DNA from 3 places in the Alteromonas sp. CI.11.F.A3 genome. Region 3 is predicted to be linked to each of the others. Evidence: predicted binding sites of a transcription regulator. Region 3 holds the regulator's gene; each other region holds the start of a gene.
What was found. Region 3 encodes LexA, which represses DNA repair genes until DNA is damaged. Its sites were predicted from a motif close to TACTGTATNNNNATACAGTA; they were not measured.
Positions count from the first base shown of each region.

Region 1: the regulator LexA is predicted to act here: its motif matches at 1,600-1,619, upstream of recA (recombinase RecA).
Region 2: the regulator LexA is predicted to act here: its motif matches at 1,044-1,063, upstream of imuA (translesion DNA synthesis-associated protein ImuA).

Region 1 is NZ_CP136708.1:3,801,690-3,807,473, forward strand. It holds gene R1T43_RS16390 (ATP-binding cassette domain-containing protein) at 1-175, opposite strand, end outside; gene recA (recombinase RecA) at 397-1,437, opposite strand; gene R1T43_RS16400 (CinA family protein) at 1,688-2,176, opposite strand; gene mutS (DNA mismatch repair protein MutS) at 2,469-5,096, shown strand; gene R1T43_RS16410 (CTP synthase) at 5,275-5,784, shown strand, end outside.
Region 2 is NZ_CP136708.1:81,641-87,424, reverse strand. It holds gene R1T43_RS00370 (DNA polymerase Y family protein) at 1-320, opposite strand, end outside; gene imuA (translesion DNA synthesis-associated protein ImuA) at 320-1,033, opposite strand; gene R1T43_RS00360 (hypothetical protein) at 1,164-1,679, opposite strand; gene R1T43_RS00355 (DUF885 domain-containing protein) at 1,679-3,433, opposite strand; gene R1T43_RS00350 (DUF1820 family protein) at 3,475-3,810, opposite strand; gene R1T43_RS00345 (M28 family metallopeptidase) at 3,962-5,599, shown strand.
Region 3 is NZ_CP136708.1:223,737-229,520, forward strand. It holds gene R1T43_RS00965 (GNAT family N-acetyltransferase) at 28-510, opposite strand; gene R1T43_RS00970 (TonB-dependent siderophore receptor) at 792-2,906, shown strand; gene lexA (transcriptional repressor LexA) at 3,064-3,690, shown strand; gene coxB (cytochrome c oxidase subunit II) at 4,325-5,437, shown strand; gene ctaD (cytochrome c oxidase subunit I) at 5,447-5,784, shown strand, end outside.

The DNA.
Region 1 (5,784 bases), 1.1 Mb from region 3:
CTGCTCCGTTAGGCCCTAGTAAACCAAGCACTTCTCCTTGACCGCATGAAAACGAAACATCTTTCACTGATTGAAAGTAGCGTCCTTTTAACCGTGGATCCTTTTTTTCTTGCTCACTTAGCTTTTTGGGGTTTTCCACCTCGAAGCGTTTAGCAAGACTAGATATTTCAATCATTATCCCTTCCCTTTTTTTATTATTTAAATCGAATGCTTACCGTACTAGTCTTTGCCTTTCTATTTTTATTACAGCTTTACTGTTTTTTTATTTTAATTCAATGCAGAGTATGGAATTAAAATGTTAAGAAGTATGTTTTTCGAGCACAAAAAAACCCACCATTTGGTGGGCTTTTAAAGAACACGATTCGCGACTATCTATTACAGATAGTACGTTGCGAGTTACTGCTGAGCATCATCTTCTGCAGCAGGTGCTTCTTCTACTTTCACTGTTTTAGGTAAAAGTAGCTCAGCGCGAATTTGTTTTTCAATCTCATCGGCAATAGCTGGGTTTTCTTTCAAGAACTTCATTACGTTCGCTTTACCCTGACCAATACGGTCGCCTTTATAGCTGTACCAAGCACCAGCTTTATCAACCAATTTTTGCTTAACACCTAAGTCGATAAGCTCAGCTTCTTTACTGATACCTTCACCGTAGCGAATCATAAACTCAGCTTGCTTAAACGGTGGTGCTACTTTGTTCTTCACAACTTTAACGCGAGTTTCGTTACCTACTACCTCGTCGCCTTCTTTAACTGCGCCAATACGACGGATATCTAAACGAACAGAAGAGTAGAACTTAAGTGCGTTACCACCCGTTGTTGTTTCTGGGCTACCGAACATCACACCAATTTTCATACGAATTTGGTTAATGAAGATACACAAAGTATTTGAACGCTTGATGTTACCAGTAAGTTTACGCAATGCTTGCGACATTAATCGCGCTTGTAAACCAACGTGTGAATCACCCATGTCGCCTTCAATTTCCGCTTTTGGTGTAAGGGCTGCAACCGAATCAACAATAACTACATCTACACCGCCAGAGCGAACCAGCATGTCACAAATTTCAAGCGCTTGTTCACCCGTATCAGGCTGAGAAACTAAAAGTTCATCAATGTTAACACCAAGTTTTGATGCATAAATTGGGTCTAACGCGTGCTCAGCATCTACGAAGGCACAAGTTTTACCTTTCTTCTGAGCTTCTGCAATTACCTGCAAGGTAAGTGTCGTTTTACCCGATGCTTCAGGCCCGTAAATTTCTACCACACGACCGCATGGCAAGCCGCCTATGCCCAAAGCGATATCAATGGTGAGTGAACCTGTAGAGATAGCCTCAATGTCCATCGCTTGGTTGTCGCCTAAACGCATAATAGCGCCTTTACCGAACTGCTTTTCAATTTGCCCAAGTGCGGCACTTAAAGCTTTAGATCTATTACTGTCCACATCAATATCCTCTAGGATTAGCGGTTAAATTCTTTAGTTGGTGATGTCTTTGTTGAAGCGGCCTTTGCAACCTTTACTAACAGCATCATTCATCAATACAGCTAGCATTTATTGCATCAACATTTACTTAACGACACCTTACCAAGTGTTGCATGCATTCTATACTGTACAAGCATACAGTTTCAACCGGAGTTTTCATTTTATTTTGCTTATTAGGTTCTTATTAGCTGCTTCTTGAATAATCATCTAATCAATCAGCTAACATTGCCAGTAGGTGAGTAATTGCAAATTCTATTGCAAGCAGGCGAACAGTCTCTCGGTCTCCAGCAAAAACCTGCTTAATGGCTTCAGTCTTTTCGCCGCAGATAAACCCAAACCAAACCGTACCCACCGGTTTTTCTTCGCTGCCACCACCTGGGCCTGCAATACCGCTTACGGTTACCACGACATTCGCGCCGCTTTTGTGCTTAACACCCGCCGCCATCGCTTCTACGGTCTGCACCGACACCGCACCATGCGCATTTAAGGTTTCAGGCTTTACGGCTAATTCACGCATTTTAGCGTCGTTTGAATACGTCACCCAACTTTGATTAAACCAGTCCGAACTGCCAGCAATACTGGTAAACGCGAACGCAATTCCTCCCCCTGTGCAAGATTCTGCGCTTGAAACCGTCCAGCCTTTACGGCGAAGGGCATTACCTAACGCAGTCACCATCTCTGTTGTATTGTCAGATACCATGAATGTCCTTTTATCGCTATGGGCGCTGTTATCAGCTTTGGCCGAAAGGCGTTAAACTGTGCTGATGTGCTTACAGGTGTGAGCTATCAATCTATTAATGAAATTAGGAAATGGTTGAAAATTCCGTACTCATATCAATAATACACAGCAAACGTGAAAAGCGATTATTTTAGCATCCCTGCTCTTTTAATCACTCTTCTGTTAATAATTCTTCTGTTAATATAACAAATTGAGTTATCGCAAGTATCAGCAATAAAAAAGCACGAGGCATTTTTTGGAATCACACACTCCTATGATGCGCCAGTATTTAACGATAAAGGCGCAGCACCCTAACATTCTTATGTTTTACCGTATGGGCGACTTTTACGAGTTGTTTTTCGATGATGCCAAGAAAGCCGCAGAACTGCTTGATATATCGTTAACCGCACGGGGTAAATCCGGTGGCGATCCTATCCCCATGGCTGGTGTTCCTTACCACGCGGTGGAAGGCTATTTAGCACGCTTAGTTAAACTGGGTGAGTCGGTAGCCATTTGCGAACAAGTAGGCGACCCTGCTACCAGTAAAGGCCCAGTTGAACGTCAGGTTCAGCGCATCGTTACCCCTGGTACGGTTACCGATGAAGCCTTATTAGAGGAACGCCGCGATAATGTACTAGCCGCAGTATGCGGCCACAGTATGCATTATGGCGTGGCTACATTAGATGTGACCAGTGGCCGTTTTGTAGTGGTTGAGTGCGACACCGACGATGCTTTACTAGGTGAACTTCAACGAATTAACCCTGCTGAATTACTTTATCCTGAAGGGTTTGAAAGCTTACCCTTGATTGAACAGCGTAAAGGCTTGCGCCGTCGTCCCGAGTGGGAATTCGATATCGATACCGCCACCGAACAATTAACCGCTCAGTTTCAAACCAAAGAGCTGGCAGGGTTTGGGGTATCAGATTTAACCAAAGGCATTGGCGCCGCGGGTTGTGTACTTCAATATGTGAAAGATACCCAGCGTACCGCGCTGCCTCATATTCGCCGTATTCAAAAAGAACAACAAGACAGCCGTGTACAGCTAGATGCTGCAACCCGCAGAAACTTAGAACTTACCCACAATTTAGCCGGCGGTATTGAAAACACTCTATTTAGCGTAATGGATACTACCACTACCGCTATGGGTAGCCGGTTGCTTCAGCGCTATATTCATTCTCCTATCACCGACCAGCACGAATTACATAACCGACAAGATGCTATAGAAGCACTAATCGACAATGAGCCAGATGCTATTCGCTGCCATTTAAAAACCATTGGTGATATTGAACGCATAATGGCACGGTTGGCATTACGTTCAGCAAGACCTAGGGATTTCGCTAGGCTCAAAAACGCGCTAAATACCCTGCCCGACCTTCAAGAAGCGCTTGGGGAGTATAACGTTGCACAGCTTAATGAATTAAAGCTGGCCATCAGTACCTACCCAGAGCTACAAACCTTATTAAATAATGCAATTATCGACAACCCGCCTGTGGTTATTCGCGATGGCGGTGTTATTGCTGAAGGCTTTAATAGCGAATTAGATGAACTTCGAAAACTGTCTCAAGGTGCTACCGATTACCTTGACGCCATGGAGCAACGTGAACGTGAACGCACGGGTATTTCAACCCTAAAAGTAGGCTACAACCGAGTTCATGGTTTCTTTATCGAGATTAGCCGCGCTAATAGCGACAAAGCACCCGCCGAATATATTCGCAGGCAAACCCTTAAAAATACTGAACGCTTTATTACTCCAGAGCTTAAAGAACACGAAGATAAAGTACTTACTAGCCAAGGCCGTGCTCTTGCCCTTGAAAAACAGCTTTATGAAGCACTTTTTGATGAAGTTGCGCCACGCTTAAATGCGCTAATTGAAACCGCGGCGGCGCTGGCTAAACTCGATGTACTATGCTGTTTTGCTGAGCGCGCGTTAAGTCTTGATTGGCATCGCCCTACGTTAAGTATGGAAAGTGCGCTGACCTACGAAGAAGGCCGCCATCCTGTGGTGGAACAGGTTATGAAAGACCCTTTCATTGCCAATCCATTAACGCTTAACGATAGCCAGCGCATGCTTATTATTACTGGCCCTAACATGGGTGGTAAATCAACATATATGCGCCAAACCGCCTTGATTGCGCTGTTAGCCTATATTGGCAGCTATGTACCTGCACAAAACGCCCATATTGGTAAAATCGACAGGATCTTTACCCGTATTGGGGCATCTGACGATTTAGCCTCTGGTCGCTCAACCTTTATGGTAGAGATGACAGAAACGGCCAACATTCTGCACAACGCCACCAAACATTCGTTAGTCTTAATGGATGAGATTGGTCGCGGCACTAGTACATATGATGGTTTGTCATTGGCGTGGGCGTGCGCCAGCTACCTTGCTCAAAAGCTGAATGCTTACACCCTATTTGCAACCCATTATTTTGAGCTTACCGAGTTACCTGATACTGAAAAGAGCGTGGTTAATGTGCACTTAGATGCAGTTGAGCACGACGATACCATCCGGTTTATGCATAGTGTTCAAAATGGCGCGGCCAGTAAGAGCTTCGGTTTACAGGTTGCCCAGCTTGCGGGTGTGCCTAAACCTGTCATTAAAGCAGCGCAGCAAAAGCTCGCTATTTTGGAAAACGCGCATCTTATTTCTGAAACTGAATCCGGTGCTGATAATACAACTGATACATCATCTGTCACTGCGGACAAAAATGGTAAGCAACACGCTAAAGCAACCAGTAAAAAGTCAAGTTCAAAGGCGTCTACACCTGCTCAGTCTCAGTTGTTATTCCCAGATAAACCGCATCCGGTTGTTGAAGCGTTAGAAAATTTATCACCAGATGAACTTTCACCACGCCAAGCGCTAGACCTCATTTACACGCTAAAGCGTTTAAGTCAGTCCTAAAAAGAAGCGCTTGCGTCAAAAGCAGTGCTCAAATAGGTAAAAGAAGCGATTGTGTGGGCAAACAGATTGTCTGCTCACACTAACTTGCGTATACTATTAACCCGTCCAAAGTATGGGTAGTTTAGTTCCTAAACTACACTCATATTTACCCAATACAACTCAACGTTCTAGGTTTCGCATGACAAATTATATTTTCGTCACCGGTGGTGTAGTTTCATCGCTAGGTAAAGGTATTGCCGCTGCGTCGTTAGCCGCAATTCTTGAAGCTCGCGGGCTCACCGTCACCATGTTAAAACTCGACCCGTATATTAATGTCGACCCAGGCACCATGAGCCCTATTCAACATGGCGAAGTATTTGTTACCGATGATGGCGCAGAAACCGATCTTGATCTTGGTCACTACGAGCGTTTTATTCGCACCCGTATGACCAAGCGTAACAACTTCACTACCGGACGAGTATACGAAGAAGTACTAAAACGTGAACGTCGAGGCGACTATTTAGGCGCCACTATTCAGGTTATTCCACACATTACCAACGAAATTAAACGCCGTGTGGTTGAAGGCGCTGAAGGTCACGATGTGGCTATTGTTGAGATTGGTGGAACGGTAGGTGATATCGAATCACAACCTTTCTTAGAAGCCATTCGTCAGCTTGGTACTGAACTAGGCCGCGAAAAAGCTATGTAC
Region 2 (5,784 bases), 140 kb from region 3:
CGAATAGCAATGGCGTTGTGAGCATCAATCACAATATCTGATGCGAGTGGGTATAACCGATGTGCAAGAAATAGAAGGGTCTCTTTTTCGGTATCACGATTAAACGCTAAAATGTGCACGTGAGGACAGAGCGCTGCGGCCTGTGCAAGGCCTTGACCACATTCAACACCTTCGTTTATAGCCTGAGAATTAGCTTGCACTACTTGGTTGCCCTGCTCGTGATAAACCACAGTGGGTATTTCATCTTCTGTGAATCCGCCATCTTTTTTATGGGAGTCAAGAGTTAACTGATAGCAGTAAAAGTAAGCCCATAGCATCATTAAATCACCGAGTGTAATGCTGGCTCGGTGTTCTTATTATTTTGCATGGCCGATTGAATGGCGCGGTTGTTAGGGGTCCATGAATGGGGGATCACAATATCGGTTACGGGCCATCCATGACGCTGTTTAATAATATTAACAACCAATTGCGCATCGCGAATATGCAGACTTAAATCTAGGGTAATTGGAAAAGAAGCACTTTGTTGATTAGGGGAAGTAAACAGTAAGCATAGTGTATCGTTATGCGATGCCGCCACTTGCAAACGCCGCGCTGCTTTTGCATCCATGGTGTTATTCCAAAGCAATACACAATGACAAGCTGCACTTTTTAAGCATTGCTCTGCTGCCCACAAGGCTTCTTGATCTGTTTTTGGAAGCACAACGATGACTTGTTCTAAGTCTACGCCTAAGCTGCTTAGCCAGGGCGCTTGGAGCTGGGCAGGTGGCTTTATAAATACACGCAGTTTATGAGTGCGATGCGCAGTCAAAATATGTTTAAAAAGCGTGATTTCTCCAATACCCGTTAACGACGCAACTCTTACGACGCCTGATGTGGCGATACCACCGTGCAGGGCTTCATCCAATACATGATTACCCAGCAAAAACTTGTTTTCGCTTACAGGCTTCTCTCGAGCTCGCCATATATGAGGGTGCTTATCAAAAAGCGCTGCCTTTGAACGAGCTTCATTAATGGGTGAAATAGGAATATTCATAACACTATAATGCTGTATGTATGTACAGTATTATAGTGTAGAGGTTTGTCTTTTCAAGATGGGTTAAATAGTTAAGGCTGTGAGGGCATCTAACTATTTGAAAAAAATGCTTAAATAATTACTCAAATAATTACGCCGTACTGGCATCGCTGCTAGCAGGGCTTTTTTTAGTGTTACCGCCCACCGAGCTGGTAATTAACTGGCAGGCCGCAATAAAGCCATCAGCGCTGTTTTTAGACCAAGCCATACGAATGGGGCCGGGCATTTCTTTAATCACGTCTCGCACATCGCTTTGTGATACATCGGTGCTGCTTAATGCTGAATCCAACGCTTCTTCTAACGTAGCGCCTTTTTCACAACACGCCATTACGATACTAGAGAAATTAAGCATAAGCGGCATAAGAGCAGTATGTTGTTGCTGACTTATCAGGCGGCTTTTGTAGGCACTTTCGATGCGCGCTGCATATGTCTTTTCTAATGCATCAGTGACGAGCACTAAATTCTTATAAGCATGATTAACTTTATTACCATTTTGTTTTGCAGATGAGCGCGTAAGCGTAAGCTCTCGTTGTAGCGTTTGCACACGAAGCGCTAAATAAATCAAAAACAGGACAAGCAGCCCTATGATCCCAAATGCAAATATCATTATCTTGCCGCCTTTTGTTCTTCTATGAATTGGATGATTTTTTGCTCTAAAATGAATAATGGCACAGAGCCATTTTCTAATACTGCTCGGTGAAATTTACGTACGTCGAAATGCTGCCCTAGCGCAGTTTCAGCCTTCTCACGCAACGACTTTATTTTTATTTCACCAATCTTATAAGATAGGGCTTGAGCTGGCCATGATATATATCGGTCAATCTCGGTATTTACATTATGCTCTGACAAAGCCGTATTGGACATCATAAAATCAACCGCTTCATCTCGGCTCCATCCCATGGTGTGCATGCCGGTATCTACGACAAGACGACACGCACGCCACATTTCATAGCTTAAGCGGCCAAAATTATCATAAGGGTCTTCATACATTCCTGCTTCAATTCCTAAAAATTCAGAATACAAACCCCAACCTTCACCAAAAGCTGAAATATAAGTGTTACGTCGAACCATGGGTAAATTTTCTAATTCCGCAGCTAAAGATATTTGCAAATGATGCCCAGGAACCGCCTCGTGCAAGGTAAGAGCTGGAAGGGCATAAAGCGGACGCTTGTCCAACGCATAAGTATTTACCCAGTAGTAACCAGGTTGATCGTCTCGACTAGGGTGAATATAACGACCCGTGGTGTACTTCGGGGCAATACTATCGGGTACAGGGGCAACGCCATAGGGTGTGCGAGGTAAATATTCAAAGAGAGATGGTAATTTTGCGTCCATCTTTTTCGCAATAAATGAGGCCTCTTTAAGTAGATCTTCTGCGCTGGTGGCATAAAATTGCGAATCTTCACGTAAAAAGGTAATGAATTCATTAATACTGCCATCGAATTCAAGGCTATCTACCACGCTTTGCATTTCAGTTCGAATTCGATTCACTTCTTTTAAGCCAAGAGAATGAATGTCTTCGGGGCTCATATCTGTAGTGGTGTAGTGCTTGGCGCGGTTAGCGTAATAAGCTTTGCCATCAGGCCACTCGTTAGCAGCAATGGCGGCTCGGGCGCCGGGAATATATTCATCAACCATGAAGTCATAAAATGCTTGGTAAGCAGGGAAAACGCTGGTGGTAATGGCTTGTTGGCCTAGTTGGGCTAACGCAGCTTGTTGTGAAGCATCAATATGTTTTGGAAATCGAGTAAATGGACTGTAGAACCCACTTTTCTTTGGATCGTCCATAATATAAGCGGCTACCGCATCTTCGAAGCCTTCAAGAACCACTTTAGGTTGGGTGTAACCCTCTTTTAGTCCTTGGCGCATATAGGTGATTTGTTGTTCAAAGTAGGGTTTAAGTGCATCCAAACGAGACAGGTAGGCATGATAATCCTCCACCGTTTTAAATACAGATAAATTTGGCAAGGATGCCATGGCACCATGAAAACCGTATTCGGAGTTAATGGGGACAAGATAAGCGCGAAAGTGATATTGGCTAATATAATTCTCTAGCCGATACTGCTGCATAAGCAACGAGATAAAAGCGTCGTCAGATAGGTTTTCCTTAGAATACGCTTTCAATGCATTACGGTACGCTCGCCATTGTTGATCTTGAGTGGCTAAGCCTTGTGGTGAAATATCTGGTAACTTGTTATTTTGCGAACTGTCACCTTGTCTCGAGGCTAGAAGCGGGGAAACACTTAGTTCGTATTTCCAAATTTCATCTAACAACGCATAAAACGACTTATCCTCATTGGTGCTGGCCAACGACGTAAAGCTAGTAAATGCGAGTATAAAAATCAACAAATAACGGTACATGGAAGCCTCCGGTAACCTTAGACCGGATTATCCACGGTGGGTTACTCTTTGTTAGGTGTATAAATTGGGCTAGGGAAAGGCATCACTTTATCAGACTTATTATCTAATTTAGTAATTTTGGCTGTGCCTTTTTTACTGACCGCATCAATTCGAAGGATGTTATGCATAGGAATATAAGTGCTGGTGACGTCTGCGAACTCTGATTTGAGTTTTTCATGGCTGGGATCTACTACTATGCCAGTATGGGTATCCCACACAAATTCTCCAATTTCCACGAATCCAAATAAGCCACTTTGAGAAAGTGATTTGACGTACACATCGTAGCTCTCGCCATTACTGACGAACTGCACGCGATACAAAGGGTCGGTTTTTGTCATAAAGGTGTCGTTAGTTCAATGATGGTTGAAAGAGCGTGAATATTACAATGGACTATGAATACGGGCAATGATCGAAAATCGTTGGGCTTAAACGTTACGGAATCGCTTGGGTAAGGTAATATGTAAAGACCTCAAAAATAGTGGAAATACAATGATAAAAAAACTATTACTTGGAAGTGCGATGACGGCGATGGCGTTTGCTGCCACTGCGCATAACCATGAAACGACAGAAAATAGCTTTAACCCTGATACTCAGCGTATAAAGTCACACTTATTTTTCTTAGCCGATGACTTACTTGAAGGCCGTGATACGGGGTCTCGAGGGCATGAAATTGCCGCGCTGTATATTGCGACAGAATTTGCAAAATATGGTTTAAAGCCAGCGGGTACAGAAGGCTACATGCAACAGGTGAGCTTCCGTAAAGCAAACCTATTGCAAGAGTCGCCAGAATTTACGCTTACTCGTAATGGCGAAAAAATTGCTTTTGCTTACCCAAAAGAATATTTAGCCGGCCCAAGTTTACTTAGCGTTGATGCTAATGTTTCAGGCGAACTTGTGTTTGTTGGCTACGGCATAGTGGCTGACGAGTTGTCTCACAACGATTATGAAAATATCGATGTGGAGGGCAAAATTGTGGTTTCGCTAGCCGGTAAACCCAGTGACTTTCCTTCGGAAGAAGGTGCTCATTTTGCCTCAGGGTATCAGAAGCAAAAATACGCCGCTGAGCATGGCGCAATTGGTATGATTACCATCACCACGCCTAAAAACGAAAAAGTACGGCCTTATCAAAGTCGCTTGAGCTATATTCATACACCGCGTATGGCTTGGCTTAACGACGAAGGCCAACCTGCTAATACCTTCCCTCAAATTAAAGGCGGTGCTTATTTAAGTGAAGCTGCAGCAAAAACCTTATTTGAAGGGGCTGAGCGGGAACTTGACGATATTTATGCTGACCTTGAAGCAGATAAAGTACCAACAGGCTTTGCATTACCTGGCACAGTAAGCTTAAGTAAAAAGAGCACTCACGAAGTAGTGACTAGCCCGAATGTTGTTGGCGTGCTTGAAGGTTCAGATCCCGCGCTTAAAGATGAATATGTCGTCTTTTCCGCGCACTCTGACCACATTGGTTTCGCGAAAACAGTTAAGAAAGACAATATCAACAACGGCGCTATGGATAATGCCTCTGGCACATCGGTAATGCTAGAAACTGCACGCTTATTCAGCGAAATGGACGTAAAACCTAAGCGTTCGATATTGTTTGTATCGGTAACAGGTGAGGAAAAAGGATTATTAGGGGCAGATTACTTTGCTCGCAATCCTACCGTGCCGGTGACGTCAATGGTGGCAAACGTTAACCTTGATATGCCCATTTTAACTTATGAGTTTGCCGACGTCATTGCGTTTGGTGCAAACCACAGTGACTTAAAAGCGTCGGTTGAAACCGCTGCAAGTAATGCTGATATTTCATTAAGCCCAGATCCTTGGCCAGACCAAGCGCTATTTACTCGCTCAGATCACTACGCATTTGTTAAACAAGGCGTACCAGCAGTATTTTTAGTGCCTGGTTTAACATCAAAAGATCCAGAGGTAGATGGTAGTAAAGTGTTTGGTCACTTCCTATCAACGAATTACCACAAACCTAGCGATGATATTAACCAGCCGTTTAATTGGAATGCTGCTGAAGCCTTTACCAAAGTAAATGCACAAATTGGTTGGACCCTAGCTAATCAAGAAGACAAGCCGAAATGGAATGAAGGTGACTTCTTCGGTAATACGTTTAGTAAGTAACGTATCTTTATTCTAAATAGAAAAGCAGCATATATATGCTGCTTTTTTTGTAGGTGAATTTTGATCACGTTACGCGATTTGAAAGCCCTTTGAGGTTAAGCATAGCCCGTATCGATATTGCACTTGGAAATTGATGCTAGAGGATTTTTAAACCTACTTTTTTTACTAACACAGAACTAGTAAGC
Region 3 (5,784 bases):
TTGATTGAGCGTGTTTTTACTCACATATCACTTGGTGGCAGTACCTTTGTAATGCATAGCCACATCGCAGCGTTCATAAGCACAACCAAATTTTTGCATGATTTCTTCACAATGAACAAAGCCATTTTTCTCATAAAGATGAATGGCGGCCTCACACTTCTTATTCGTTAAAAGAAATAACGTATTAAAAGCAATAGCAGGGGCGTTATTCAATACATATTGCAACAAGCCTTCGCCTACTTTTAATCCTCTTGCTTCACTGACCACACCCATCTTAGTAAGTTCGAATACCCCATCCCCTTTTTTCATTAATGCGCATGTACCTACAATGCCAAAATCGGGATGTTCAGCAAACCAAATGTATCCACCCTTGTCGATAATATTACACTGAGGATTGCCAATAACGGCCTCATCAACGCTCTCTAAACGAAACATCTTGGTGATCCACTCTCTATTTATGCGGTCAAAATGAGGGGCTAGCTCGGGGGTATAGTCGAGGAAATGCAACATGAGGAATTAAATACTCTGATTAAAGATAAATAGAAGAAAGGTTACTTTATGCCTTAATGCCAAACTTGTCACCTCGGCGCAAACCTAATTAAAGGTGCTGCTCTTATTCATTATTGCTATCTAAACAGACTGTCTAGTTAAGCTGACGCTTTCATTTATAACAAAAGTTTAATTTTTATTAATACACCTTTTAATTATAAATAAATCTGACTAGAATCCGCTATAAATAAGAATATCTATCATTTTCAATACTGTTTGAATTATCACTTGAGGAGACTTGCTTGAAACTTGGTAAAGCAACTATTTCTACTGCTGTTTTATTGGCGCTTTATGGCACACCTGTTTTTGCACAAGACACTATGTCTGAGTCAGATGAAAGCGTTGAGCGTATTACCGTACGCGGCGCATTCTTCGGCCAACAAGTCGCCACAGCGGTTAAAACCCCTACATTATTAGTTAACGTGCCACAGTCAGTATCGGTAGTAAGTGCACAGCAAATTTCAGAACAAGCACTGTTTAGTATTGCCGATGTTATGCAATACACGCCAGGTGTGAGCATTGGGCTGGGTGAAGACCATCGCGATCAGGTGACTATTCGTGGTCAGAACACTACTGCCGATTTCTTTGTTGATGGGCTTCGCGATGACGTTCAATACTTCCGCCCCCTATATAATTTAGAACGCGTTGAAATATTGCGTGGTGCCAACGCGCTTTTATTTGGTCGTGGCGGCGGCGGTGGTGTCGTTAACCGTGTGACTAAAGTGGCCAGTAGCGCAGAAGACTTCACCACACTGTCAGCAGGTATAGATACCTTTGGCGCTGGCTCTATTAGTGTAGATACCAATAAAGCCATAGATGCGAACAATGCTTTTCGTTTTAATGGTGTGTTTGACAGTATTGATAATCATCGTGATTTTAAAGATGGTGAACGTTACGCCATTAACCCTACCTACACATGGATGGCTTCCGACGACACCACGGTTGTAGCATCTTACGAATACGTAAACGATGACCGGTTAGTAGATAGAGGTATCCCTTCATTAGATGGTGCGCCGCTAGAAGGCTATGACGATACCTACTTTGGTGATCCCGACTTCAACAATACCACGCTTGAAGCGCATATTGCCCGTGTGCGTGTTGATCACGCACTATCGCAACATTGGAACTTAAACGGTACCGTTCAGTTTGCTGACTATGATAAAGCTTATCAAAACTTGTACCCCGTTAATTTTGATGCTGATGCAGGTACGGTTACCTTAGACGGGTATCGTGATACCACTACTCGTGAGAATGCGTTGGTTCAATTAAACCTTATTGGGCAGTTTGCCACGGGTGATATTAACCATACCTTACTGACGGGAATGGAGTACGGCAGTCAAGATACAGAAAACGCGCGCCGTGATGCGTTTTTTGCCGATAGCCAAGACGACCAAGTATCCTTCGTGTTTAGCGATCCACTCGTTATTCCTTCAATGACGCTAACAGACCCGGTAAGAGATCGTGCATCAGAAGTCACCTTTACTTCAGCTTTCGTACAAGATGAAATTAAGCTTAACGATAATTGGATTGTGGTGGCCGGTCTTCGCTACGACAATTTTGATATCGATGTGGTAGATAGCATTGAAGTAGCAAACGGTGCTGACGACGGTAACGATGGTTTTCTATCAAGCTCTGATTCACAAGTGTCGCCTCGCGCTGGTGTAATTTACAAGCCAGCGGAATCAGTATCGATTTACGCCAGTTACAGTAAATCGTTCTTGCCTCGTTCTGGTGATCAATTCCTTTCGCTCTCGCTTTCAAGCCAAGCGCTGGAAGCAGAAGAGTTTGAAAATAAGGAAATTGGTGTTAAATGGAATCTCACTGACTCGCTAAGCGTGACAGCAGCGGCATTTGAAGTTGAACGTGAAAACGGTACAGCGCAAGATCCTAACAATCCAGAAGCGTCTATTTTAACCGGTACCGAAACCAAAGGTTTTGAAGTGCAGGTGGTGGGCAAACTTTCAGAGCGTTGGGCAATCAATGCTGGTTATAGCAACCTCGATGGTGAAGAAATGGGCCGAATTGTAGATGGCACATTGGCGAACCGTGATTTAGCACAGCTTCCAGAGCATATGCTGACGTTATGGAACCAGTACGAAGTAAACGACAAGTGGCGTGTTGCATTAGGCGTGATTTATCAATCAGAGCAATACGCGTCATTAAATAACACCGTTGAATTACCTGATTTCGTTCGTGTAGACGCTGCACTTTATTACGATTACAGCGAAGATGTTAAAATTCAGCTTAACGTGGAAAATTTATTCGACGAAGATTATTTCCCGTCAGCGCATAATGACAATAATATTGCTACCGGCGAGCCGCTTAATGCCCGTGTAAGCTTGCAATATAAGTTCTAACTACTACAAATAGTAGTGATATACAAAGCGGCCTTCATGGCCGCTTTTTTCGTTAAGGCTAGCGCTAATTAAAAATCATGCTTAGTCAAGCTTTGTGCTTGTCATTTCCTTTTAGGTGTATATACTTACAGGAACTGTATAGACAGACAGGTCTTTTATGCGCCCACTCACAGCAAGACAAACAGAAGTTCTCGAGCTTATAAAAACAACCATGCTCGAAACTGGCATGCCGCCTACCCGTGCAGAAATTGCCCGTCATTTAGGTTTTCGCTCTGCGAATGCCGCTGAAGAACATTTAAAAGCATTGGCCCGAAAAGGGGTCATTGAAATTCTTCCAGGTACTTCCCGTGGTATTAAATTAAATATCCCCCTTGAAGATGAAGCTCCTGAAGAAGAAGGGCTACCTCTTATTGGCCGAGTAGCTGCGGGCGAGCCTATTTTAGCGCAAGAGCATATTGAATCTCACTATAAGGTCGACCCTGCTCTGTTTCAGCCTCACGCTGACTTCTTACTTCGTGTAAGCGGTATGAGTATGAAAGACATAGGTATACTTGATGGTGACTTGTTAGCCGTGCACCGCACTACGGATGTCCATAATGGGCAAGTGGTAGTAGCACGTGTTGATGAAGACGTTACCGTTAAACGCCTTGAAAAGCGTGGTCGCGAAGTATTACTTCATGCTGAAAATGATGAATTCTCTCCTATTAAGGTCGACTTAGCTTCAGAGCCTTTTTCCATTGAAGGGATTGCCGTTGGTGTTATTCGAAATGCTGACTGGATGTAACCTTTTAGCTATTTAATAAAGAAAGCGGCTTATAGGCCGCTTTTTTGTATGTTTAATATACCTTGCTTGTACAATAATCTTGTTTAAGCCTAAGAAATACCTTAAAAGCCAGCAGATCTGGCTCCCACATTTTATCTTCTATTTATGTCACCCTTTTTGGTACTAGCGAATACTATTTCAGTCATCTATTCTGTTTGAAAAACATTCACTATTAAGTGACTACCTTTTGATTATAAGAAACTTATAGCCATCTTCTATTTGCCTATCTCGTTCAAAATGAGCGTTTCAAACGGGCACACTAATTACCCGTATAGCGTCCATACGCTGTGACGTGAGTCATTTCTCTTACATACAACTTTTGGTTAAAAATTGAACGCTGTAATTGTTTTTTCTTAGAAAAGACTAGACTTGTGCGTTTTATTGAGCAATTCTTATACTGTATTTAACAAAATAATAACAATAGCTGTAACTTTGCTTTACAACTAAGGCTAGGTCTTTCAGTTAAAAGTTGGATTTCGGGTATCAGTTGCCAGAAGCGCAGCGCAACCAGTGCGTAATGCTTCTGTTATAACGGAGGTGTTGAGTGAAACGAGTAACGACACAAGCGGCAAAGTGGCTCTGCGGGCTTCCACTTTTGCTTACCTCGCCACTACTGTTTGCTGATGTAGCAACGGGCGAAGGCTCTTCCATAAATTTGCGCCGAGGCGCAACCGACATAAGTGGTCAAGTATACGACCTCCATATGTTGATGTTCTTTATTTGTATCGCAATTGCCGTTGCGGTTTTTGGGGTTATGTTTGCCTCAATGTACTTACACCGTAAATCCAGAGGGGCGAAACCCGCTCACTTCCACGAAAATGTAAAAGTGGAAATTGCATGGACCGTAGTCCCTTTCATTATTCTTATTCTAATGGCTATTCCTGCGGCCAAAACCCTTATTGCGATGGAAGATACCAGTGAGCCCGATCTTACTGTTGTCGTAACTGGATCTCAGTGGAAGTGGCATTACCGATATATGGACAGAGACGTTGAGTTCTATTCGTTAATGGCAACTCAGCGAGAACAAATTGAAAACAAATTCGAGAAAGGCGCGAATTATTTGCTTGAGGTCGACCGTCCACTGGTGATCCCCACAGGGCAAAAAGTGCGCTTTCTTATTACCTCAGATGACGTTATTCACTCGTGGTGGGTACCAGATTTTGCGGTGAAAAAAGATGCTAACCCCGGATTTATCAATGAGTCTTGGGCAAAGGTAAACGAGCCTGGTATTTATCGTGGGCAGTGCGCCGAGCTTTGCGGAAAAGATCATGGCTTCATGCCAGTTGTGGTCATCGCTAAAGAGCCTGCCGAATTTGATGCGTGGATGGATGAACAAGAAGAAGCCGCTCGCCAAGCGAAAGAAGAAGAGCAACGTTTACTGTCAATGAATATGTCGATGGATGAACTTATGGATGAAGGCAAGCGGGTTTATAACGCCACCTGTGCAGCTTGCCATATGCCTAACGGCGAAGGGTTACCTGGCGTTTTTCCTGCGCTTAAAGGCAGTGAGATGGTTCTTGAAGACCAAACTGCCCATATCGATATTGTGTTAAACGGTAAAACCGGAACGGCCATGCAGGCGTTCGGAAAAATGTTAAGCCTGAAAGACATTGCGGCTGTGGTGACCTACGAGCGAAATGCGTGGGGTAATAACACGGGCGATATGGTGCAGGCCAAAGATGTTAATGCCGTCGTTAATGGGAACTAGGAGTGCGTAATGAGTAAAGCAACTGATGTCATTGCGCCGGATACCTCGGCGCATCACGAAGATCATGACCATCATAGTCATATTCCAAAAGGAATAACCCGATGGTTGTTTACCACTAACCACAAAGATATAGGCACCTTGTATTTATGGTTCGCCTTTATCATGTTTTTAATTGGTGGCGCCATGGCAATGGTGATCCGCGCTGAGCTATTTCAGCCTGGATTACAAATTGTTGAGCCAAACTTCTTTAACCAAATGACCACGGTGCACGGCCTTATCATGGTATTTGGTGCGGTAATGCCAGCCTTTACGGGGCTCGCAAACTGGCTAATTCCTATGATGATAGG